3 regions of the Desulfovibrio sp. Huiquan2017 genome follow, and region 3 is predicted to be linked to each of the others. Evidence: predicted binding sites of a transcription regulator. Region 3 holds the regulator's gene; each other region holds the start of a gene.

Region 1 (7,565 bases), on a different contig from region 3:
GAATCTATCCCGAAGTCGTAGGAAATGGTCGAAGCCGCGCCCGTGGCGGCGCCGTTGCTGCCGAAGGTGTAGTTGAACTGCGGCTGGCCGTCCTCGCTGAATTCGGCCGGGACCCAGTCAGACGGATCGGTACTGCCCGCCGAGCCCGGGGTGAAGGCGGACATATCGACCAGCGCCCCATGATCGTCGAATGTCAGTACCCCCATGCCCGCCAGTCCGGCCGCCGAGGTGCCATAGGCTGCCGACCCGTCCGACCCCTCGGGCATGGCGATGAGGTATTCCCAATAGGTATAGCCAGGCACGGCGTTGGACAGGTTCGTGGTCTCCACCGGGTCGAAATAGACGGTCATCTCATAGCTGTTGCCGTCCGCGTCGAACACTTTCATGGGCGTGGAATACTGCGGCCCAGGTTCACCGAAGGTCGAACCGGCGTTGCTCTGGTTGGCGGCGTACGCCCCGAGCATGGCGAAGAACGGGTTATTGGGGTCGGAGATGCGGCTGGTCGCCGAGTGGTCCAGTTGGGTGATCACCTCCACCGAGGAGGTGGCGGACGGCTGGGAGCGAACCACACGGACGTTCTGGCCGTCCTCAACAATGTCCTCATAGGGCAATTGGACGTCAGAGACGCCGGAGGCCCACTGGCCGGTCTCCCGGTCGTAGGCGAAGCCCTGCAGGCGATACCCTTCGGCATTGACTAGATATGCTTGATTGTCGAAACGGAAATTTCCGGCCCGGGTGTAGTGCGACGCTCCCCGGACGTTCCCCGAGGGGTCGTTGATCCCAAAGAATCCGTCGCCCGAGATGGCCAGGTCCGTAGCCGCAGTGGACCCCGACAAGGGCCCGTCCGTAAAGATGCCCCGGATGGTCGACACGGCGACGCCCATGCCCATCTGGCTGACGCGCGCGGCGCCCGAATCGTACGTGGCGCTGCCCGTGGCCACCTGCTTGCTCATGAGGTCACCGAACAGGATGCCCGAGCGCTTGTAGCCGATGGTATCGACGTTGGCCAGGTTGTTGGCCAGGACCTGCATGCCCTGACTGTGCGCGATGACGCCTGTGGCACCCACGTACATGCTTCCGAAACTCATACTTCCTCCGATCCGGCGCGGGCCGGATTCGCGGGAACCGCCGGGATACCCATTCCCGGCAAGAAATTCCCAAGTCCTTCTCGAAAGCGTTAAAAGCAAAGGGTGTGCCATTGAAAAAACTCTATATCTCCGAACGGAAACCCCGGTCGCTCCCGGCACATCCTGCCGGGTGACGGGCGGAGCGCCCCGAGCCTCCTGGAGACGTCCCCGGCCGGAGCAAATGATCTTTCCCTTGCCAGACACCGACCGCACGCGTACGCTTACGTGGCTTTGCAATCAGAGTGACATCAAACGAAACCATGGAGATATAGTAATGAAACGGATTCTTCCCCTGCTCTTCGTCGCCGTCCTGGCCCTGGGCCTGAGCGCCTGCAACCAGGAGCCGTCGGTCAAGATCGGCATCGTGGACGAGGCCGCCGCCTTCAAGGACAACAAACTGGCCACCGAGGCCATGGCCCACCTTCAGGAGATGGGCAAGCCCTTGCAGGACAAGGCCGAGACCGCCTACAAGGCCATGCAGGCCGACCAGACCGAAGAGAATGTGGCCGCCTACAAGCTGGCCATGGGCGAGCTGCAGAACACCATGACCGCCGAACAGCAGCGTATCGTCGGCATGGTGGACGCCAAGTTCAACGAAGTCCTGGATACCTACCGCAAGGAAAAGGGCTTGAGCCTGATCCTGAGCAAGCAGGCCGTCATCGCGTCCGACGACGCCGTGGACATCACCAAGGACATCGTGGCCGCCATGAACAAGGTCACCATGGACTTCTCCCTGCCTGAAGCGCCCAAGGCCGAGGCTCCAGCTTCCACGCCTGAAGCTCCCAAGGCCGAGGCTCCGGCGGCTTCCACGACCGAGGCTCCCAAGGCTGAAACGCCCGCCCCGGCCGCCGAGGCGGACAAGGCTCCGGCCAAGACTGCGGAATAACCCCGCATCCGACCCGCGATAAAAAAAGGCCTGTCCACGAGTGGACAGGCCTTTCCCGTTTCCGGGTTCCGCTTCAGCCGTCGTCCCGGAAACGGATCATGAGCTCCCGGGCCCGCTCCAGATCCCCGATGAAGACGCCAAGCCTCTCGCGCATGACGTCCAGATTTCCGTCCCGACCGGCATATTCCATATCCAGAGCCAATCTTCCCAGGACATCCGCGCGAACCACGCCGCACATGCCCTTGAGAGAATGGGCCAGCTTGGTCCCCCTGGCCGCATCTTTCGCATTCAGCGCTTCGGTCAATTCAGCCACGCGCTTCGGGCAATCCTCAAGAAAGGCATCGACGAGTTCCCGGGCCAGCTCCTTGTCATGGGCCAGACTGGCCAGGAACTGGTCGATGTCGAACAAATCCCGCATGATGGTTCCCCCTTCGGTTCTGTTACAATGGTCAACCTACCACCCGAAATACAGCTTGAAAAGTGATTTCACCGAGCCTATGAGGTGAAAGGGAGGGCTGTGGCCCTTTAATCGCTCCTGAACGGCTGAAATCGCCGACTCTCGGCTCACATACAGGTACAGGACCCGCCGGACAGTCGCCGCCATCGGCCCCGGACAAAGGCGAACAAGATCTCCTGAAGGGTACGATCACGGCAGTTGCGAAGACAGCACCGGACCGCCTGCCGACGAAACCCCTCGGCCACCCGGCGGGCGTGGGATCCATGCGAACGCACCCAGACGTCGGATACGGGATCGGTGGAACGGATACGGGCATAGGCCTCCTCGCCGCCCAGGCCGCCCAACTGTGGAGCGGCTACCACCGAGGGCCGGGTCAGCAACAGGGTCCCGCGCCGTCCCAGGAACGAAAGTTTGGAATTGCCGCACAACAGCGCGCCGCACTCGGCGTCGCCGTAGCGGAAGACCAGGCCTGCGCCGGACGCACCCAGCCGCCGGATAGCCTGGAACACGGACGAAGCCGACAGGCGGCCCGCCGAGAGTCCCCCGGCGCAACCAGCCTCGTCCGGCTGCGGCAGACCGTTCAGGCACATGACCGGATGCCGGGGCACCAGGTGCTCCTCCAGCCGCCCGGTCTGGCGGAACCAGCGCACCCGGCCCCCGTCCCGGGCCAACAGCCCCTCGGCCGTCACGGCCAAAGCCAAAGTTCCAGCCATCTCCCGGGCCACCCCGTGGGAGGACACGGCCAACCCTTCGGCCCGACGGGCCAGCAGCCTGCCGCAGAGCACGGCCCATGCCCCGGGATCGTCCCCCCCGGCCTTGCCCAGGCCGTCCAGGCAGAGCGGCAGCAGCCCGCCGCCCCCCGGGCCCGCGGCCCGGGAAAGCAGCATTTCTGCGACCGAGGCAAGGGTGGATTTCGGCGTCAACGGCCGTGGACGGTCCGGCAACCCGCCCATGCACGCCGCCGCCCCAAGCAGGGCCAGCATCGCGCCCCCGCCGAGCGGCCCATCCCCCACCGGCGGCAGGGTGCCTGGCACGGGAAAGGAGGCTGCAACGGGCACGGGCCAGCCGCAACGGACCAGCCAATCCGGGAACCCGCCGTCGAACCCGCGCACGGCCGTAGCCAAGGCGCGCAGCCCCTCGGGCAGCCAATACTCGCTGACCGGATACCCGCTGCCCATGAGATCCAGGATGCCGCCCAGCCGCCCGGGCGATGCGGATGTGCACACCGCAGCCCGAATTCTGCCCACCCGCCGCTCACGCAGCAGCCGAGGCAACCCGCCGTTCAACCCGCCCCCGTCAAAAAGATAGGTCCCGCGTCTCGTGGACAGCAGGCAAGCCTCCCCGCGTTCCACGGGAAGTACTCTAAATGTCGTCGAATCCATTTGTATCCTTGATGAAATCAGATGTGTTTACCGCTTTTTCGACGACACTATATTCAAAGTGATATTCTATATCAAGAAATAATTTACAGCTTTAAAATCCTCCTGCCGCAACAGGCTGTTTTTCCTGGTCTCTCCTTTGACGCCCGCAAGGTTCAGGAGAAGCAAATGAAGAATATATCCAATAAAACAAGTATATTAATTAGCCAAGGTCCGTGTCTTGCATTGAAAAGACTTAGGCGTTGACAAGGTATTGGCCGGTCATTATATGCCACGGACTTAAAAACGACAACGGAGCAACCCTGTATGCGAATATTCTTCAACTACACCGTCACCCCGGTGCTGTGCGCAGCCTTGGTGATCATGGCGGTGGTGGTGGTGGTCAAGCAACAGAAGATCGACGATCTGTCCCACCGCCTGGAGCTGGCCCAAAAGACGGCCGACGCGCGCAAGATCATGGTCGAGGAGGCCCGCCTCCTGCAAAAGGCCAAAAACATGTCCCCGGTGCGTACGGTCACCGTGACCGCCTACAACCCCACTTCCGAACAATGCGACGACGACCCGCTCATCGCCGCATCCATGCGCAAGGTCCGTTCCGGGACCATCGCCGTGTCCCGCGACCTTTTCGACCAAGGCTGGGTTTTCGGCCGCAAGGTCCGCATCGAGGGTCTGGGCATCTTCGAGATCAACGACCTCATGAACAAGCGTTTCCACCAGCGCATCGACATCTTCATGTGGGACGAATCCCAAGCCAAGGAATTCGGCCGCAAGAACATCAAGGCGGCATTGCTCGACATCTAGTCGCCCCTGCCGCTGCGAAAAAAGGCCCCGTCACGGGGCCTTTTTTACGCCTTGAGCACAAGCGGCTTGCGGCTGCGGAGAGAACGAGTTGAAAGGCAAGCGCCCCGCTCGATATCGTATCGAGCGGGGCGCTTGCCTTTTATCCAGGAAACGCATCGTCAAAACCCGGAGCGCATCGGATGCACGGCACCCGACAGCGGCCCACTGCACCATGGGTAAGCTCGAAATAACGAGCCGCCCATCGCTAATCCAACCAATCGATCACGACGTTCTTCCGGGCCGGGATGCGCGGGTAGCGGTATTTCGGATAGCCGAGCATCAGGGCGGCGTACACCCCGTGGCCCTCGGGAATGCCCAGTTCCCTACGAATGTTGCAGCAACCCTCGGCAACCTCCATGAGAAACCCGGCCCAACAGGCGCCCAGGCCATGGGCGTGGGCCGCGAGTTCGAGATAGGCGGCGGCAAGGGCGCAGTCCTCGGCCGGGTTGAAGCCGTCCTCGGGGGCATGGGCCACGGCCACGTGGGGAGCGCCGTGCAGGATCTTGTCCACGCCGCGCGCCCAGTTCTTGACCACGCCGGGCATGATCGAATTGGTGGCCATGTAGTCCACGGTCATGCCCGCCAGGCGGCGGGTGGCCTGGGGCGTGCGGGTCACGATCCAGTGCGCGGGCTGGCCATTCTTGGCGCTGGGCGCGAAGGCGGACACGGCAAAAAGGTGGTTGAGAACGTCCTCGGGCACGGGCTTGTCCCGGTAGGTGCGAACCGAACGCCGCCCGGACAGGAACTGGTCGGCCTGGGCCGGGGACAGCTTGAGACCACGGTCCAACGGCGCGCACTGGGCCGGGGACAGGCCCGGGGTCACGGCGGGCATTTCGGGCAGGGTCACGGCCCCCACAGGACAGACGGCCACGCAGTGCCCGCAGTTGATGCAGGTTTTCCTGGCGGCGGGGCGGAGCTTGGGAAAGCCCTCGCGGTCTTCGACGATAAGGTCGAAGGGACATTCGTTCAGACACGCGCCGCAGCGCTTGCAGATATCCTTGTCGGCAAACATGTATGCTCCTCGGAGGGGCTGCCCGGCGGACCGGGGAAAATCGGGCGGAACCGGGCTACTTCCTCGCGGCCGCGGCAATGGCCGGAATGGCCTCGTACATGACCCCGCGCAGGGCCTCGGCCAGAATGTCGGCCTCGGAGGAATAGCCGGGCACGACCACGTCCTCCACTTCACTGATATACTTCTCGACGTGCACGGTCTCGCCGCCGCGCAAAACCTTGATGCGCACGGAGACGCGGCCCTTGTATGTGGTCATGCCGGTCTGGTTCAGGGACAATTCCAGGACCTCGCCGGTAACCACGGGATTGTCGTCGGGCGTGAGCGTGACGGTCCGGTACTTGGGCTTGCAACCGGCGTTCTCCAACTCGTCGAACAGGGCCCAGCCCACCCATTCGGCCACATCGGACAGGGACGTGATGGTCTGGTTGTCCGAGGTCTTGCCCAGGGCCACCGCAGGCCGCTTGTCCTCGAAGCGAAAGACCGTGATCTCGCCCGCACACGGGGAGTCGGTGGAAATCAGCGCGTACTTCAGCTTGATGGCGTTGCCGGCCGCGCACCCGGCGGTCAGCAGGGCCAGGGCCAGGGCCGAAAAGGCCAGCCGTTTCATATATGTCTTCATCAAAAGGTCTCCATCAGATTTCGTCGCCCTTGACGGGCGGTTCCCCGGCGGCCGGGGGCGTGTTGTCGTCCAGTTCGGATTCCATCCTGTCCAGGAGCTTGCGGGTCAGATCCATGAGCCGATCGAGATTCTCGGCCACAAAGCCCTTGGCCTTGGCGTCCAATTCCTCATCCGAAGGGGCCGGTTCACGGAGGGTTTCGCCCCCGTCCTTGCCGGACTCAAGCAGGGCGCGGATGTCCTCAAGGTTCCCGCGCACGCGGGCCAACTCCTCGCGAACCGCCTTGTCGCGCGCGGCCGCCTCCTGCTTCAGGGCCTTGACCTCGGCCTCCAGGGCGTCCACGCGGTCGGCATCGGGACCGGGACCGGTGCAGGCGAACAAGGCCAGCGCCAGGGCGAGTGCGGCCAATCGTTTCATGGGCGTCTCCTTCGCATGGTCTCCGATACCACATCCCATCACGGGCTGACAATGCGCAAGCGCGGCCCGCCCCGCCGGGAAAGGAGTTCCGCTTCTTGCCTTTCGTCTATAAATCCGTACAATGCCCTCATCCTGGATGCTTTTCTATCCTCAGAGAGATGACACCGGCAATGAACAAACTCCGCGCCCTGATCCTCCTCCTCGCCCTGGCCGTCCTGACGGCCGTCCCGGCCATGGCCTCCGACTACGTCCATAGCCCCCACCCCACCGGCTTTCGCGGCCTGACATGGGGTTCTTCCCCGTCCGAAGACAAAGGGCTGGTTCCGGTCCAGGAACCGGGCTTCGAAAACACCTATTTCAAACGCGACGAGCCCAAGACCTTCGGCAAGGCCGAGATCATGTCCGTGGCCTATTATTTCCACGAGGACAAGCTCTACCGCGTGGGCGTCGCCTTCAAGGGAAGGGTCAACCAATTCTTCCTCAAGGACATGCTCATGCAGCGCTACGGCGCGGGCCGGGGCATAGGCTTCCGCTACGGCTGGATGTGGCCCGATTTTTCCATCGAGCTGAATTACGACAACGACAAGGACAGCGGCAGCCTCTACTATACGTTTGAAGGCGCCCTGAAATAACCGCTCCCCCATGCCCACGGATCACCCCGCCGCCCCACGGCCCACGGCGCGCCACAAGGTCCTGTACGCCGCAAGCGTCCTGGCCTTGGCCGTGCTGCTGTGCGTCTGTTTCGGAGTGGTCTACACCCTGCGCCTGGACCCGGGCGGGAACTACGACAGGCTCATGCAGTTGGCCTACCTGTGCATGGTGGCCGGGTT
Region 2 (7,565 bases), on a different contig from region 3:
CGTCACGGATAAGGTTCATCAGCTTGTTCATTACGGTCTCCTTGGGTTAAATTCGAATCTTCCAAATTTGTTTTGTGCCTTTCAGCACCAGCCACGCCCACCATTGAGCAACCCGCGTGCCACGGCGAAAGCTGATCGAAAAAATTGATATATAACATGCCGACATACCAAGAGATAAAATTTTTCGACATCCAAAACGCCCCGAATCTCCACCGGCCCGGCCCCCTTTCCGAGGCCCAAGAATCCATTTTTTTTAGATGCGCTCAGCAAAACCATCCGTGCGCCTGAGTTTATTTATTTTATAAATTCAATGTGTTATGAAATCTATTTTTTGTAGACGCACAAATGTACATCGCTTGAGGATGCTCTTTCCAACATCCAAAAGACGAAAAACCCCCTGGAGGACGGGGTATCGGCGGGCCGAAAGCCCACGAAACGTGGAAGCCTCCCCGGCGTGGGGAGGAGGCGGGAAGCAGCGGTTATGCTGTTATTTCTTGAACAAGGCCGGGTTGATGCCGTGTTTCCTAAGCTTGTTCCAGAGGTTCTTGGCCGACACGCCCAGGGCGGTGGCGGCCTCGGTCTGGACGCCGCCGCAAGCTCGAAGGGCATTCTCGATCAAGGTCTTCTCGTATTCGGTGAGGGCCTGTTTCAGGGGCAGCCCATCGCCTGCAGGCGCATCCCTCCCGCCGTCCGACGCGGGGCGGGTGTTGGAAAAGGCCTGATCCACCTCGGCCGGGGTGATCCGGCTGGAGGTACAGAAGATGGCCGCGCGCTCCACGGCGTTGGCGAACTGGCGCACGTTGCCCGGCCAGTCGTAGTTGAAGAAGATCTCCATGGCTGCGGGCGAAACACCGGCGATGTCCGTGCCCAGCCGCCGGTTGGCCCGTTCCAGAAAGAATTCGGCCAGTTGCGGCAGGTCGGACTTGCGCTCGCGCAGGGGCGGCAGGACCAGGGTGGCCACGTTGAGTCTATAGTATAGGTCGCTGCGGAAAGCTCCCTCGCGGACCCGTTCCTCCAACTCCTGGTTGGTGGCCGCGATGATGCGCACGTCGTACAGGATGGACTTGGATCCGCCCACGCGCTCTGCCTGCTTCTGCTCCACGGCGCGCAACAGCCGGGGTTGCAGGTGCAGGGGCATGTCGCCGATCTCGTCGAGCATGAGGGAGCCGCCCTTGGCCAGCTCGAACTTGCCCTGCTTCATGGACGTGGCTCCGGTGAAGGCCCCCTTTTCGTGGCCGAACAGCTCGGATTCGATGAGATTTTCCGGGATGGCCGCGCAGTTGATCTTGACGAACGGTCCCTTGGCCCGCGCGCTCAGTGCGTGGATGGTGTCGGCCACCAGTTCCTTGCCGGTGCCGGTCTCGCCCATGATGAGCACGTCGGCGTTGAGTTCGGCCACCCGGGCGATGCGCTCCTTGACCTCCATCATGGGCGCGCTGTGACCGATGATGTCGTGCAACGGGCTGGACCCGCCGCGCCGCTTGAGTTCGGCCAGTTCCACCTGGAGGCGGCGCTTTTCCAGGGCGCGCCGGACCACCACCTCCATCTCGCGCAGGGAAAAGGGTTTCTCGAAATAGTCGTAGGCCCCCTGCTGCATGGCCGTGACCCCGGACTCCTTGGAGCCGTAGCCGGTCATGACGATGACGTCCACGCCGGGGGCCACCTCGGCCAGATGCTTCAGGGCTTCAAGTCCGGACATGCCGGGCAGTTGGATGTCGTGCAGGATAAGATCGAAGGACGAGGCCCCGGCCTTCCGGATACCCTCCTCGGCGGTCGCCGCGGTCTTCACCGCGTAGCCCTTCTCGGCCAAGGCTTCGACCAGCATGCCCTGGAAGGCGCGGTCGTCGTCAACCACAAGTATTTTCTCGGCCACAGGTCTGCTCCCGGCTGATGTTCTTCCCGCGTCGGAGTTACCCTACAGGAATCGGGGTTTATTATCCACAAAAAATAGATAACCAACGAATCCGAGGTTCATTACGCACGATCCGCAAAACGAGTCACAAAAAAATTTATCCATTCGAAACGGTTTGTTGCCGGGCCATTTACCGACAGGCATTACGCCTTGGCACGCACAATGCTGTTACCCAATACCCGGCCTTCCGCCGGGCCAATTCCGGAATGCAAGGAGAACGGGAATGAGAAAGATAGAAAAAGGACGCCGGGGGATGGCCGCCGTGGAATTCGCCCTGCTGCTTCCCGTGCTGGCGCTCCTGATCCTGCTCCTGATGCAGGGCGGAAACGCCATGCACACCTATTCCGCTTTAGTGGAAGCCAGCCGCGAGGGTGCCCGGCACGTGGTCACGGCGGGCGACTCCGCCGACGTGGCGGCCCTGGTCGCCGCCGTGGTCGCCGATCTCGACCCGGACAAGCTGTCCACCAACGTGACCACCGACACCCTCGACAACACCGTCACAGTAGAGGTTTCCTATGTTTATGACATCTTCGGCTCGCAGAGCGGCAATGCCCTGTTCGGCAAGGACGAACCCCTCACGCTCGTCGCGCAGACAACCATGCCGCTCCCCTAGGCCCCGCCGGGCCTCCGCCAGCGCCCTCATGGCCCTGTTGCTGCCCGTCCTTCTCGGGGTGGCGGGCATCGCCGTGGACATGGGCAACATGTACCTGACCCACACCAGGCTCCAGGCCGCCGTGGACGCGGGCGCTCTGGCCGGCAGCCTGGAGCTGCCCTACGACCCGGACCTGTCCAAAGGCGTCGTCCGCCAGGCCGTGCGGGACATGGTTGCCGCCAACATGGAAGAGGCCAAGGTCACGTCCATCACCGCAGGCACCGAAATCCGCAGCGTCAAGGTCACGGCCCAGGCAGAGGTCGGAATGCTCCTCATGGAAGTCCTGGGCATGGCGGGAAAGACCGTGGAGGCCAGCGCCATGGCGGGCTTCAACAAACTTGAAGTGGTCTTCGTCATCGACAACTCCGGTTCCATGAGGGGGACACCCATCGACATGGTCAAGCAGGCCTCCAGCGAACTGACCGACCTGCTCATCCCCGACGGGACCACTCCCGACACCAAGGTCGGATTGGTTCCCTTCCGCGGCAAGATCCGTCTGGGCGAGGCCGTGGACGGCTACGCCAAGGGCTGCGTCAACGCGGACGGCTCGCTGAACCAGGGCATCCACGAGGACTTCATGGACGCATACTACGCCCTGCCCTACTACTACCGGCGCTCCATAACCCTGGACACCTGCTCCAGCATTCCGACCGTATTGGCCCTCAGCCGCGACAAACACCAGATCATCGCGGCCATCGACTCCCAGACCGCCACGGGCGCGGCCTCGGGAACGATCATCTCCGAAGGCATCAAGTGGGGGAGGAACATCCTCACCCCCGAAGCACCCTTCACCCAGGGCGGAAGCAAGGACGACTTCCGCAAGATCATGATCGTGCTGACCGACGGCGACACCGAAGACGGCGAGTGCGGCGGGGCCTATCGCGCCAGCTACAGGCCCAACAATTACTGGACCAACGCCTACTACGGCATGGGCGTGGACACCGCCCATTGCAACGACGGCGGCGTGCTCAACGCGGACATGCTCGCCGAGGCCCAGGCGGCCAAGGACGCAGGTATCGAGATATTCTCCATCCGATTCGGCTCCTCGGACAATACCGACATCAACCTCATGAAGAAAATAGCCTCAAGCAAGGAGGGGACCGACGACCATTACTTCGACGCCCCGTCCGTCTACGACATTCCCGACATTTTCAAGAAAATCGGCAAGCAGCTCGGCTGGCGACTGCTCTAAGGGAGGTTCGAGCCATGCAGAAAGATCGCAATAATGGACGCCGCGCCGGACTGGCCGCCGTGGAAACGGCCCTTATCCTGCCCGTCATGTTCATGCTGATCATGGCCGTGATCGAAAGCGGCAATGCCGTCTATGCCTGGGCCACCGTGCAGAAGGCCGCCCAGATCGGCGCGCGCTTCGCGGCCACCGGCCGGGGCGCGGACGCGGGCACCCGTCTCCAAGATATCATCCAGGCCACCGAGGCCGGGCTGACCACCCTGAAACAATCCAACATTGCGATCACCGTCCGCTCCTGGCCTGACGTGCGGGCTTCCGGGGACGGCATCGACAACGATCCCGGCGCTCCCTGCCAATTGGCCGAAGTGGCCGTGGTCTACAATTACGAGCCCTTCACCCCGCTGGTCAGCCCCCTGCTGCCCGACACCATCCCGCTCCGGGGCTTCGACCGCAAGGTCAACGAACCTTGGAAGCCGTGCGACTGACCCCATCCGCACGGCCCGGGAAAGGCCCTTCCAAGGGCCTTTCTCTTCATCCCCCTATAGGCCGCCGCATAATAACTATTGATCTATGCCGAGACCTGCACTAATTTAAGAATTGTTTGCACGTTACATGGATTGACCAAAAATGGGGAGTGGGGGTCGTGGACGACTATCCGGCTATTCTGGGTGTATATTCATTGCAGCTCGAAGCAGATGTGGGCACCGGCGGTACATCGGTCAGGCACGACAACATCACCTACTGGTATGCCCGCCAACTCTCCCCGGAGCAATTCGAGATCCAGCCCCTGAACGCTCATCATGTGCCTTCGGGAGTACGCAGCATCCTCACCGAACTGGACTTCCTCAGGCAATACACCCCGGAGCCGAGCTACTACCGGCTGCACACGGTCCCGGCCCTGGAAACCCTGCGCCGCAAAATCGAGATGGGCCAGGAAGCCTTTCTCACGGGCAACCTGGACGAGGCCGAGCGGCAATTCCTCAAGGCCCTGATGATCGACGACAAGAACATCGAGGCCAACTACGGCCTGGGCGAGGTCTACTCCAAGAAAAAGGACTTCGACAAGCTCAAGAAAGTCCTCGACACCCTGCTCGGCCTGGACGAGGCGTTCACCTTCGAATTCCGCCAGAAATTCAACTCCTTCGGTATATCCCTGCGCAAGCACGGCCACTACGACGAATCCATCCGCTATTACGAGAAATCCCTGGAGATCGTGGATACCGACGAGAATGTCTACTTCAACCTGGCCCGCGTCTATTATGAGAAAGGACACAGCGACCACTGTGTCAGCAATCTCGAGCGGGCCCTGAAGATCAACCCGGCCTTCTCCGAGGCCCAGAAGTTCCTCGAATACTGCCAAAAACACGCCTAGCCGATCCGCCCGCCACCTATCGAATTTTTCGCCGCATCCGCCCTTGCCGGGAGCTGATTCGTGGTTATTTATCACGTATGTTCATATATGATCACCCCGGCCAAGACGCCGGACACTCCCATACCCTTACCCCGGAGGACACTATGCCCAACATGGATTATCCCGGACCGTGCCTCTCCTGCATCGACCACAGCTGCGGGCTGTGGGATGAAAATGCCCCGGAGAGCAAGGACGAACGTTCTTCCAACGAGGAAGATCGCAATCGCAACTGATCAACCCGACCAAGCAGATACAACGAAAAGGCCCGGACACCTGTCCGGGCCTTTTTTTTGCCCCCGGCCCCCCATCCCCATCCTTTCCTAAACTTTTTGGCGCCGCTTCGCGGGGGCGCGCAAAGGCCTCCGGCTCGGTGAGCCGGAGGCCTTTGCAAACGATGGTGCGATTCGGGCGGCTCAAGTCGCCCGACAACGGCCCGCTGTCGCAAGCCGCCCCCGATGCCCTTATTCCTTCACGGAACCCGCCAGGAGTCCACGAATAAAGTATCGTCCAAGGAAGATATAGATGGCCAGCACGGGCAGAGCCGCAATGATGGAACCGGCCATGGGCAGATTCCAGGTCACGGCCTGTCCTCCGGCCAGGTTGGCCAGGCCCACGGTGATGGGGTTGGCCGTGTGTCTGGTCAGGCAGATGCCCCAGAGGAACTCGTTCCAGATCTGGGTGAACTGCCACAAGGACGTGACCACGAAGCCGGGAATGGACAGGGGGAAGACGATGCGCAGGTAGATGGAAAAGAACCCCGCACCGTCCAGCCGGGCCGACTCGATCAGAGCCGTGGGAATCTGGGCGTAGAAGTTGCGGAAGATGAGCGAGGTGATCGGCAGGCCGTAGACGATATGGGCCAGGATCAGGCCGGGCAGGCCGCCATACAGGTTCATGGCCCGCAGGGTTTGGAAGAGCGGGATCAGGATGACCTGATACGGGATAAACATCCCGAACAGGAACAGCGTGAAGATCACGTCCGAGCCCTTGAACTTCCACTTGGAGAAGACATAGCCGTTGAGTGAGCCGAGCATCGTGGAGCCGATGGTGCCGCAGATGGTCAGGATGATGGAGTTGACGAAGTCGGGCCTGAGCTTCTCGATGGCCTGGGTGAAGCTGGACCAGTTGATCACCGACGGCCAGTCCCAGGCCGTGGGCAGGCTGATTTCCGACGGCACCTTGAGCGCGGTCACGACCGCCATGTAGGCGGGCATAAGGAAGAAGAGCGCCAGCAGGACCAGGGCCCCGTAGAGGAATACGTTGCCGGGGGTGAGTTTCCGGGCGGTCATCTAGCGCCTCCCCTGTTGGCGATACTGGCCCACGAGGTAGGGCACGATGAACATTGCCGCCACCAGGAACAGGACGATGGCGATGGCCGCGCCCCGGGCGAACTCGTTGCCCCGGAAGGTGGTCAGATACATGTTCAGGGCCGGATGGCCGGTGGCGGCGTTGTCCGGGCCGGTCATGGCGAAGATCAGGTCGAACATCTTCAGCGAGATATGCGACAGGATGATCACCGCCGAGATGGTGATGGGCTTGAGCATGGGAATGGCCACGTGGCGGTAGTAGGCCACCTGGGACGCGCCGTCGAGCATGGCCGCGTCGCGCAGGTCCTGGGAAATGCCGTTGAACCCGGCCAGATACAGGGCCATGGTGTAGCCCGAATACTGCCAGATGGTGGCGATGATGATGCCTAGCGTGGCCAGGTTGAAGCCGTGCTCCTCCTCCATGAACAGGGCGTCCGGGAGGAGCCCGCCGAAGACCCAGACAACCGCCCCGAGCAGGATGCCGGGAACGAGCCACCGCTTGATGGCCTTGCCCTGGTTTTTCTTGAGCATGAACATACCGACCATGATCAGGACGAAGGCGGCAACATAGAGCAGGATGCGCAGGATGTCCTGCCAGTTGAAGACCAGAACGGCCGATTGGCTGGACAGCCACTTGAAGGTCAGCGGCTTGAAGCCGAAATACTTGGGCAGGACGTTGACCCCGCCCTGGGGGGCCAGCAGCCAGCGCCAGATGGTCCCGGAAACGATGAACGACAGAGACATGGGGTAGAGAAAGATGGTCCGCAACAGGTCCTCGCCCCTGGGCTTCTGGTCGAGCAGGATGGCAATGAACATGCCCAGCCCCACGGCCCCGGCCAGGAGCATGACCGAATAGTAGACCGCGTTGACCAGGTCCTGGCGGAACCCGCCGCCCAGGAATCCGGTGAAAAGGTCTATGTAGTTCTCCAGGCCGATGAAGTGCTTCTCCGGTTCGAGCGCCAGCGCGCCCGTTCCGCCCCAGTCGGTCATGGAGGTCCAGATGGTGTCGCCGATAAACCCGTAGACGAAGACGCCGATGAGGATCATGGACGGCAGGAGCGTCAGGAACGCTTTCAACTTGTCGAGCGAGGCTT
Region 3 (7,565 bases):
GCCTGAATGACCCGGCGCAGGTCGTGGATGGAGTAGTCCGTGGTGTCCAGGACCAGGGCCGCGCCGGAACGGACCGGCTCCAGCAGCTTTTTTTCCATTTCCAACGCCGCTTCCAGGCCCAGGTTGCGGCTCTCCAGCGGATGCGGCCGGCGGGTGGTCGCATAACGCCGGACCAGTTCGCTCATCTTGGCTTCAAGAAAGAGGACCTGCGGGGTTATGCCGAGCTCGGCGAACCCCTTCAGGGCCTGTCCCCATCCGTCCACGAACTCGAACTGGCGCAGGTCCATGCCCAGCGCCAGGCCGCGATACTTGGTATCGAATTTGAGGATGAGGTCGGCCAGCTTGGGCGATATCTCGGACGGCAGTCCGTCGATACAGAAGAAGCCCAGATCTTCAAAGACCTTGAGGGCGGTGCTCTTGCCGGACCCGGAGAGCCCGGTGACGATCACCACGGGAAAAGGATTGGTCGCGGTCAACGGTGTCCGTCCCGGGGTTATACGCTCTTGAGCAGGGCCCAGAGGGCCTCAAGGTCTTCGGCCGCCAGAAACGCCTTGCGGAATTCCTCGTCCTTGAGAAGACGGGAGATCTGCGCCAGGACGCGCAGGTGCATGCCCGCTACCTGCTCCGGGGCCAGCACCAAAAAAAAGATGGTGCAGGGACTATGGTCCAGGGCCTCGAATTCCACACCCTTGTGGCTGCGGCCCACGACCACGATGACCTTTTCCAGGTCTTCGAGCTTGCCGTGGGGAATGGCGATACCGTCCCCAATGCCAGTGGAGCCGAGCCGTTCACGATCGAGAAGGACACGGACCGCATGGTCCGTGTCCATCTCTGGATATTGTTCGCCCAAGGGGGCGACGAGTTCTTGCAGAACGTCCGATTTGGTCTCGGACGCGAGTTCGGGAAGGATCAGCTCCTTCGCCAGGTAATCACTGAGTTTCATGCTTAGTTACCAGGGTCGATCAGGCCGTAATCGCCGTTCTTCCTCTTGTATATTACGTTAACGCCTTCGGTTTCCGCATTGCGGAAGACCAGGAATTCATTGTCAAGGGCATCGAGCTGCATGGCGGCCTCGTCCACGGACATGGGCTTGGGCTCGTATGCATCGGTGCCTACGATGGTGGGGGATGAACCGGCAGCGAGGTCCTCATAGGACAGGTAGTTCATCTGCACCATTTTATTCGGACGCGCCTGTCTGGGGCGGTTCTTCATCTTTTCCCGCATCTTGCGGAGCTGGGCTTCCAGCTTGTCCAGGACCATGTCAATGGTGGAATACATGTCTTCCGAGTCTTCATAGGCCGAGATATGAATGCGATCCGAGTTCAGGATCACGTCCGCCTTGTGGCGGAACTTATCGACCAGCAGATTGACTTGGAGATCTGCCTCCGCATCGGAAACGTATTTTGCTACCTTTTCAAAACGCTTTTCCGCATACCCCTTGAGGTGATCGGAAGGCTCGAAGTTCTTGAAAGTGAAGCTGATGTTCATACGCCGCCTCCTGGTTGAGAGTGCCAAACAGTTCTAGAAGTACTGCTTGCGTTTTGAAGATGAAGGAATGCCCATGGCCGAGCGGTACTTGGCGACCGTACGCCGGGCGATATTCACTTCCAGTTTTTCCTGGAGGATCTCGCCGATGCGCTCGTCACTGAGCGGTTTCTTCGTGTCTTCGTCTGCGATCATTTGCTTGATGAGCGCCTTGACGCTCTCCGAGCCCACCTGGGAACCGTCGTTCAGATCCAAGGCCGAGTTGAAGAAAAACTTCAGCTCGAAAATGCCGTGGGGAGTCGAAACATACTTGTTCGTCGTGATCCGGCTCACGGTGGATTCGTGCATTTCGATATCTTCCGCTACCTCCTTGAGGATCAAGGGTTTGAGCTTTGTCACGCCTTCTTCGAAGAAGGCTCTTTGAAAACCGACGATGCTTTCAACCACTTTATACAGGGTTCGCTGCCGCTGGTACAGACTTTTCATCAACCATGCGGCGGAACGCATCTTTTCCTGAAAATATTCCTTCTCCTTGTCGGCCGCGCCCTTCATGGAATCCACGTAGAAGGTATTCATCTGCAACCGGGGCATGCCGTCCTCGTTGAGGATGATGACGAAGTCCTCGCCGTACTTGTAGACGAACACGTCCGGGCTGACGTAATGCGGCTCGGTGCTGGAGAAATTGGCGCCGGGCATGGGATCGAGCGTCTGGAGCAGGTCCAGGTATGCCTTGAGCTCGTCCATGGAGATTTTGAATTTGCGCGCCAACGGCTTGTAGCGATTCTTTTCCAGATCCTCCAGATGGTCGCGCACCAGGGAGACCAGAGTCGGGTCGTCGTAGCCCAGGACTTCCATCTGGACCAGCAGGCATTCCTGCGGGCTGCGGGCACCCACGCCCACAGGGTCCAAATGCTGGATGCGCAACAGGACGGATTCGATCTCCTCCTCGGAGGCCTGGACCATGGCACCCAACTCCGCCATGGACGCCTGCAGGTAGCCGTTTGAATCGAGATTGCCGATGATGACGTCCCCGATGGCCAATTCCTGCTCCGAAAAGCTGGACAGACGCATCTGCCAGTTGAGATGCCCTTCCAAGGAAGGCTTGGAGGCCAGCCGCGCCTCGAAGGACATACCCTCTTCCGGCATTTCCATGTCGCGGGACATGGCCTGCTTGGAGGTGGAGGAAAATTCGCCGAGATAGTTTTCCCAGTCGGCGTTGCGGACCAACTCCTCCTCGGCCTGGGATTCGGTCAGGGCCTCCGCTTTGTCTGGGACCTCGGTGTCGGTTTCGGTCTCATCAAGAAAGGGATTCTCCAACAATTCCTGCTGCACCGTCTCCAGTAGTTCAAGACGCGATAACTGCAGCAGCTTGATGGCCTGCTGCAACTGGGGCGTCATGACCAGTTGCTGAGAGAGCTTGAGCTGTTGCCGAAGTTCCAATCCCATGATTCGTCACTCGCTTGAAGTTGTATTTATCGGCTGCTGGATAACGAAAATTTTTTTCGCCCGCCCACCATTTTTTTCAAACCAACTATGCCACAGAGAATTTAAGGATGCAACACAATAGTGATAACATCCTGTTTCTATTGTAAATACACAGGGCACATTGATGGTATGAAAAAAGTGTACCAACCTTTGGGTACGGTGTAAATCGGGAAAGCGAAAAAAAGATAAGGGCAAGGAGATCAGAGATGAAAATCTTCGCCCAGATAGATCTGCCGGGCGCGGCTGGATGTGACGATTTCAGACGGGGCTCCCTCCAGAATGACCGTCCCTTCGTAGACAAGGTAGGCACGATCGCAAATGTTCAGGGTCTCCCGGACATTGTGGTCGGAAATGAGGATGCCGATCTCCATGGACTTGAGCACGGAGATTATTTCCTGGATGTCGATGACCGCAATGGGGTCGATGCCCGCGAACGGTTCGTCCAGAAGAATGAACTGCGGATCGAGGATGAGCGCCCGGGCGATCTCAAGCCTGCGCCGCTCGCCGCCGGACAGGAACATGGCCGCCTGGTCCGCCAGCTTGGTGATGGTGAACATCTCCATGAGTTCCTCGGCCCGGGCCCGCTGCTGCCGTGAAGTCAGGTTGGTCTGCTCCAGGATGATCTGGAGATTCTGGCGCACGGTAAGCTTTTTGAAGATGGAGCTTTCCTGGGGCAGATAGCTGACGCCGAGGCGGGCGCGCTCGTGCAGGGGCTTGTCCGTGAGCGGCTGGCCGTTCAGCGACACCTCGCCGGTGTTGGGCTGAACAATGCCCACGAGCATGTAGAACGTGGTCGTCTTGCCCGCGCCATTGGGACCGAGCAGGCCGACCACCTCGCGCGTGTTGACCTCTATGTTGATGCCGTGGACGACCTCTTTCTGTCCGTACCGCTTGGACAGGTTCGTTGCGCGCAGACCTTCCGCCATCTACTGCACCTTGAGATTGCCGGGAGTCATGAAGACGGCCTTGACGCGCTGTTCGCCGCCGATGACCTCGGATCGATCGTCTTTGATGTGGAAATTGATGACTTCGCCGGTCAAGGAGTTGGGGCCATCCTGGAGTTTGGGATTCTGCTCCATCTTGAGGAGTTGCGGCCCCACCAAGTAGGTCAGCTTGCCGCAGGTTCCTTCGGTGGTCCCCTTCCGTGCCCGGACTTTGCCTTCGGCCACGATGCGGTCAACGCTATCGGCGGAAAATTTCTTGTCGGAGCTGGACGCGAGAAAGGCCGAAAGCCTGTCGGCCCAGAGGGTCAGTTCGCCATGGGTAGCGACCACGTTACCCACGAAGGAAATGACCTTGCCGGTTTCATTGTAGGTCATGCGATCGGAAGTGATCTTCACCGGCAGACGGTTCGGATCCATGCCCACCGGAATGGGGGCGGGCGGCGGTGTTTCAGCCACAGCACCCGTGACCTGCCCTTCTCCGGAATCGATCTTGGGGGCCGCCGGAGTGGGCGTGGACGCGGCCTTCTTCATCTCAACAGCCTTGAGGAATTTCGCGTTGGCGTACCCGACGGCCTTGGCCGGGTCGCGATCCTTTTCGCTCAACTCGAAGACGGCCACCCAGCCGTTTTCGGGGAAGTCGGTGCGCACCCGCTGGCCCTTGGCCAGGGTGACCACATGCGCGGCCCCTGGATTGGGCGCCTTGCGCACGTTGAGGTTGACCGTGGCCTCGCGCACTTCGCCCCAGTCCTGGGCCAGGGCTCTGACCGGAACCAGCAACAGGGCCAGCAGCAGCAGCATTCCCATACGTCGAACCGTTTTCCGCAACGTCTTATTCCTTGTTTTCATGCAAAGGATTCCTTCCCAGTCCTTCCGGGGCCAACAACGCTTCCACGCCGCCCGCGGCCACCAATTGGTTCGTGGCTAAGTCGAGTTCCATGGCCTTGGCCTGAACAATCATGTCCGGTCGGCGCATAGTGACGCCGCCCTTGAGGTACACCTTACCTATTGCGCCCACATAATCAAGATGTTGGGCGTCCAGGGCCAAGTTGCCGAATCGCCCGCTGACACCGTCGTACAACGACAGATTGTCGTTTTCCTGATCCACCTCGCCACGGTCCGCCTGGACGTAGACCTCCCGGCGATCCTCGCCGAAAAAGGCGGTCAGTTGGGGGAAATCCATGGCGATGATGCCGAGTTCCTGGTTGTACTTGGCACTCCGGGCTAACAACTTCCAGGCCATGGCCCCCTGCTTGCCCTGGACGAGTTCGATGTCCTCGGCCGAGACGTCGGCGTCGGCGAACATCTCCTCGCGCGACGCCCTTGGCCGCTCGGCTGTACCGGTTTCCTCCAGAATGGGCTCGGAAAAGAAAAGGGAATTCACCCCCAGGCCGATAAGCAACCCCAGGGCGAAAATGACGAGAAGAATCAGAGCCGGGCGCCCTTTCATCTAGTCCACCCAGTGTTGCAGAGCCTGCTCCTTGAGGCCGCGGGCCTCCAGGATGAAGGCGATAGCTTCACGGACCGCGCCGTGTCCGCCTTGCCGGGCGGATATCCAATCCGCGGCCTCGATCACCTCGGGCACCGCGTTGGGCACGCACAGGGCCAGCCCGGCGCGGCGCATTACGGCCAGGTCGATCCAGTCGTCGCCCATGTAGGCGGCCTCCTGGGGATCGACCCCCGCCTTTTCGCACATCTCTTCGAACAACGGCACCTTGCGGTGATGCCCTGCGTAATAATGCTGGATGCCCAGTTCCCGAACGCGGTTCTCCACCGGTTTCTGATTCAGCCCCGTGATGACTCCGACCTCAAGGCCCATTGCCTGGGCCACCTTGATGCCGAGCCCGTCCTGCACATTGAACCGCTTCACGAGGAGCCCCTCGTCGCCATAGTACAGGCCGCCGTCGGTGAGCACGCCGTCCACGTCGAGCACCAGCAGTTTGATCTTCCGCGCCAGCGCAGTCGCATCAGCCACGGCTGATCTCCCAGAGGGCCAGAAGCCGCCGGAGCAGCTCTTCCACTTTGGCCAAAGGCAGGGAATTGGGACCGTCGCACAGCGCCTTGTCGGGGTCGGGATGAACCTCCATGAAGACGCCGTCCGCGCCCGCGGCCACGGCGGCGGCGGCCAGGACCGGGACGTATTCCCGCTGCCCGCCCGAAGCGCCGCCCAGTCCGCCGGGCAACTGCACCGAATGGGTCGCATCCATGATTACCGGCACGCCGAAAGCCCGCATCTGCGGAATGGAGCGCATGTCCACCACCAGGTTGTTGTAGCCGTAGGTGGAGCCGCGCTCGGTCAGCCAGATGCGCTCACTGCCCGCCGAACGCAGTTTGTCGACCACGTTTTTCATGTCCCAGGGGGCGAGAAACTGCCCTTTCTTGACGTTGACCACCCTGCCCGTTTCTGCGGCGGCCACCAGCAGGTCGGTCTGGCGGCAGAGGAAGGCCGGAATCTGGAGGACGTCGGCCACCTCGGCCACGGGCGCGGCCTGTTCGGGGTGGTGAATATCCGTGACCACGGGCAACCCCGAAGTGCACTTGACCTCGGCCAGTATTTCGAGCCCCTTTTCCAGGCCGGGGCCCCGAAAACTGGTCAGCGAAGTCCGGTTGGCCTTGTCGAAGGAACTCTTATAGACGATGGGGATGTTCAGCTTTGCGGCCAGTCCGGCGAGCACGTCGGCGGTCGCAAGCGCGGTCTCCCGGCTTTCAATGGCGCAGGGGCCGGCCAGAATGAACGGGCCGGACCTGCTGAGTTGATAAAGATCTGCCATGGGCTGCTACTTCTTGGCCTTTTCGTCCTTGGCGGCCTTGATGAACTCCCGGAACAGCGGGTGCGGGTGCATGGGATTGGACTTGAATTCCGGGTGGAACTGGCAGCCCAGGAACCAGGGATGGCCGGGCAACTCCACGATTTCCACCAGAGATTCGTCCGGAGCGGTGCCGGACAGGACCATGCCGTTCTGCTCGAACTGCTCGATGTACTTGTTATTGTATTCGAAACGATGGCGATGCCGCTCGTCGATGTTCACGACCTTGTAGGCCTCGAAGGCCTTGGTGTCCTTCTTGAGTTTGCACGGGTAGGAGCCGAGCCGCATGGTGCCGCCCTTCTCGGAGTCCTCGCAGCGGGTCTCGGTCTTCTTGGTCCGAAAATCGAACCACTCCTTCATCAGGTAAATGATGTTGTGCGGGGTGACCTTGTCGAATTCCTCGGAATTGGCCCCTTCCAGGCCGATGACATTGCGGGCGAACTCGATGCAGGCGCACTGCATGCCCAGACAGATGCCGAAAAAGGGGATTTTGTTTTCACGGGCATACTTGATGGACAGGATCTTGCCCTCGATGCCGCGTGAGCCGAACCCGCCGGGCACCAGGATGCCGTCCAGCCCCTTGAGTTTCTTTTCCACGTTGGCCGGGGTGACCTTCTCGGAATTGACGTATTCCAGCTCCACCTTGACCTCATTGGCCACGCCGCCGTGAATCAACGCCTCGTGCAAGCTTTTGTAGGCCTCGGTCAGGTCCACGTACTTGCCGACGATACCTATCTTGACCACGCCCCCGGGGTGGTCCAGGGCGTAAACGAGATTCTCCCAGGGGGCGAGCTCGGCGTTCTTGGCCGGCAGCTTGAGCAGGATGGCGATCTTTTGGTCAACGCCC

Evidence for each region. The regulator sigma-54, encoded in region 3, starts transcription at its own class of promoters, with help from an activator protein. The targets are predictions, from matches to a motif close to CTGGCACGGNNNNTGCTT.
Region 1: J0909_RS10580 (flagellar hook protein FlgE) is a predicted target of sigma-54. The motif match lies at 1,182-1,199, and genes of this name have one in related genera.
Region 2: J0909_RS16745 (TadE/TadG family type IV pilus assembly protein) is a predicted target of sigma-54. The motif match lies at 2,063-2,080, and genes of this name have one in related genera.

What each region holds. Positions count from the first base shown of each region.
Region 1 covers NZ_JAFMPN010000011.1:12,565-20,129, forward strand. Annotated here, with positions in the region: gene J0909_RS10580 (flagellar hook protein FlgE) at 1-1,088, opposite strand, end outside; gene J0909_RS10585 (OmpH/Skp family outer membrane protein) at 1,402-2,013, shown strand; gene J0909_RS10590 (Hpt domain-containing protein) at 2,087-2,431, opposite strand; gene J0909_RS10595 (hypothetical protein) at 2,578-3,852, opposite strand; gene J0909_RS10600 (3D domain-containing protein) at 4,156-4,650, shown strand; gene J0909_RS10605 (nitroreductase family protein) at 4,895-5,701, opposite strand; gene J0909_RS10610 (hypothetical protein) at 5,757-6,320, opposite strand; gene J0909_RS10615 (hypothetical protein) at 6,334-6,735, opposite strand; gene J0909_RS10620 (hypothetical protein) at 6,906-7,367, shown strand; gene J0909_RS10625 (GGDEF domain-containing protein) at 7,378-7,565, shown strand, end outside.
Region 2 covers NZ_JAFMPN010000021.1:48,829-56,393, reverse strand. Annotated here, with positions in the region: gene J0909_RS16755 (Flp family type IVb pilin) at 1-31, opposite strand, end outside; gene J0909_RS16750 (sigma-54-dependent transcriptional regulator) at 488-1,873, opposite strand; gene J0909_RS16745 (TadE/TadG family type IV pilus assembly protein) at 2,136-2,525, shown strand; gene J0909_RS16740 (pilus assembly protein TadG-related protein) at 2,428-3,756, shown strand; gene J0909_RS16735 (TadE family protein) at 3,771-4,238, shown strand; gene J0909_RS16730 (tetratricopeptide repeat protein) at 4,388-5,125, shown strand; gene J0909_RS18475 (hypothetical protein) at 5,269-5,397, shown strand; gene J0909_RS16725 (carbohydrate ABC transporter permease) at 5,626-6,453, opposite strand; gene J0909_RS16720 (carbohydrate ABC transporter permease) at 6,454-7,565, opposite strand, start outside.
Region 3 covers NZ_JAFMPN010000014.1:2,882-10,446, reverse strand. Annotated here, with positions in the region: gene rapZ (RNase adapter RapZ) at 1-476, opposite strand, end outside; gene J0909_RS12875 (PTS sugar transporter subunit IIA) at 494-943, opposite strand; gene hpf (ribosome hibernation-promoting factor, HPF/YfiA family) at 946-1,488, opposite strand; gene rpoN (RNA polymerase factor sigma-54) at 1,522-2,931, opposite strand; gene lptB (LPS export ABC transporter ATP-binding protein) at 3,171-3,896, opposite strand; gene J0909_RS12855 (LptA/OstA family protein) at 3,897-4,718, opposite strand; gene lptC (LPS export ABC transporter periplasmic protein LptC) at 4,744-5,361, opposite strand; gene J0909_RS12845 (KdsC family phosphatase) at 5,362-5,886, opposite strand; gene kdsA (3-deoxy-8-phosphooctulonate synthase) at 5,879-6,682, opposite strand; partial or broken gene pyrG (CTP synthase) at 6,689-7,565, opposite strand, start outside.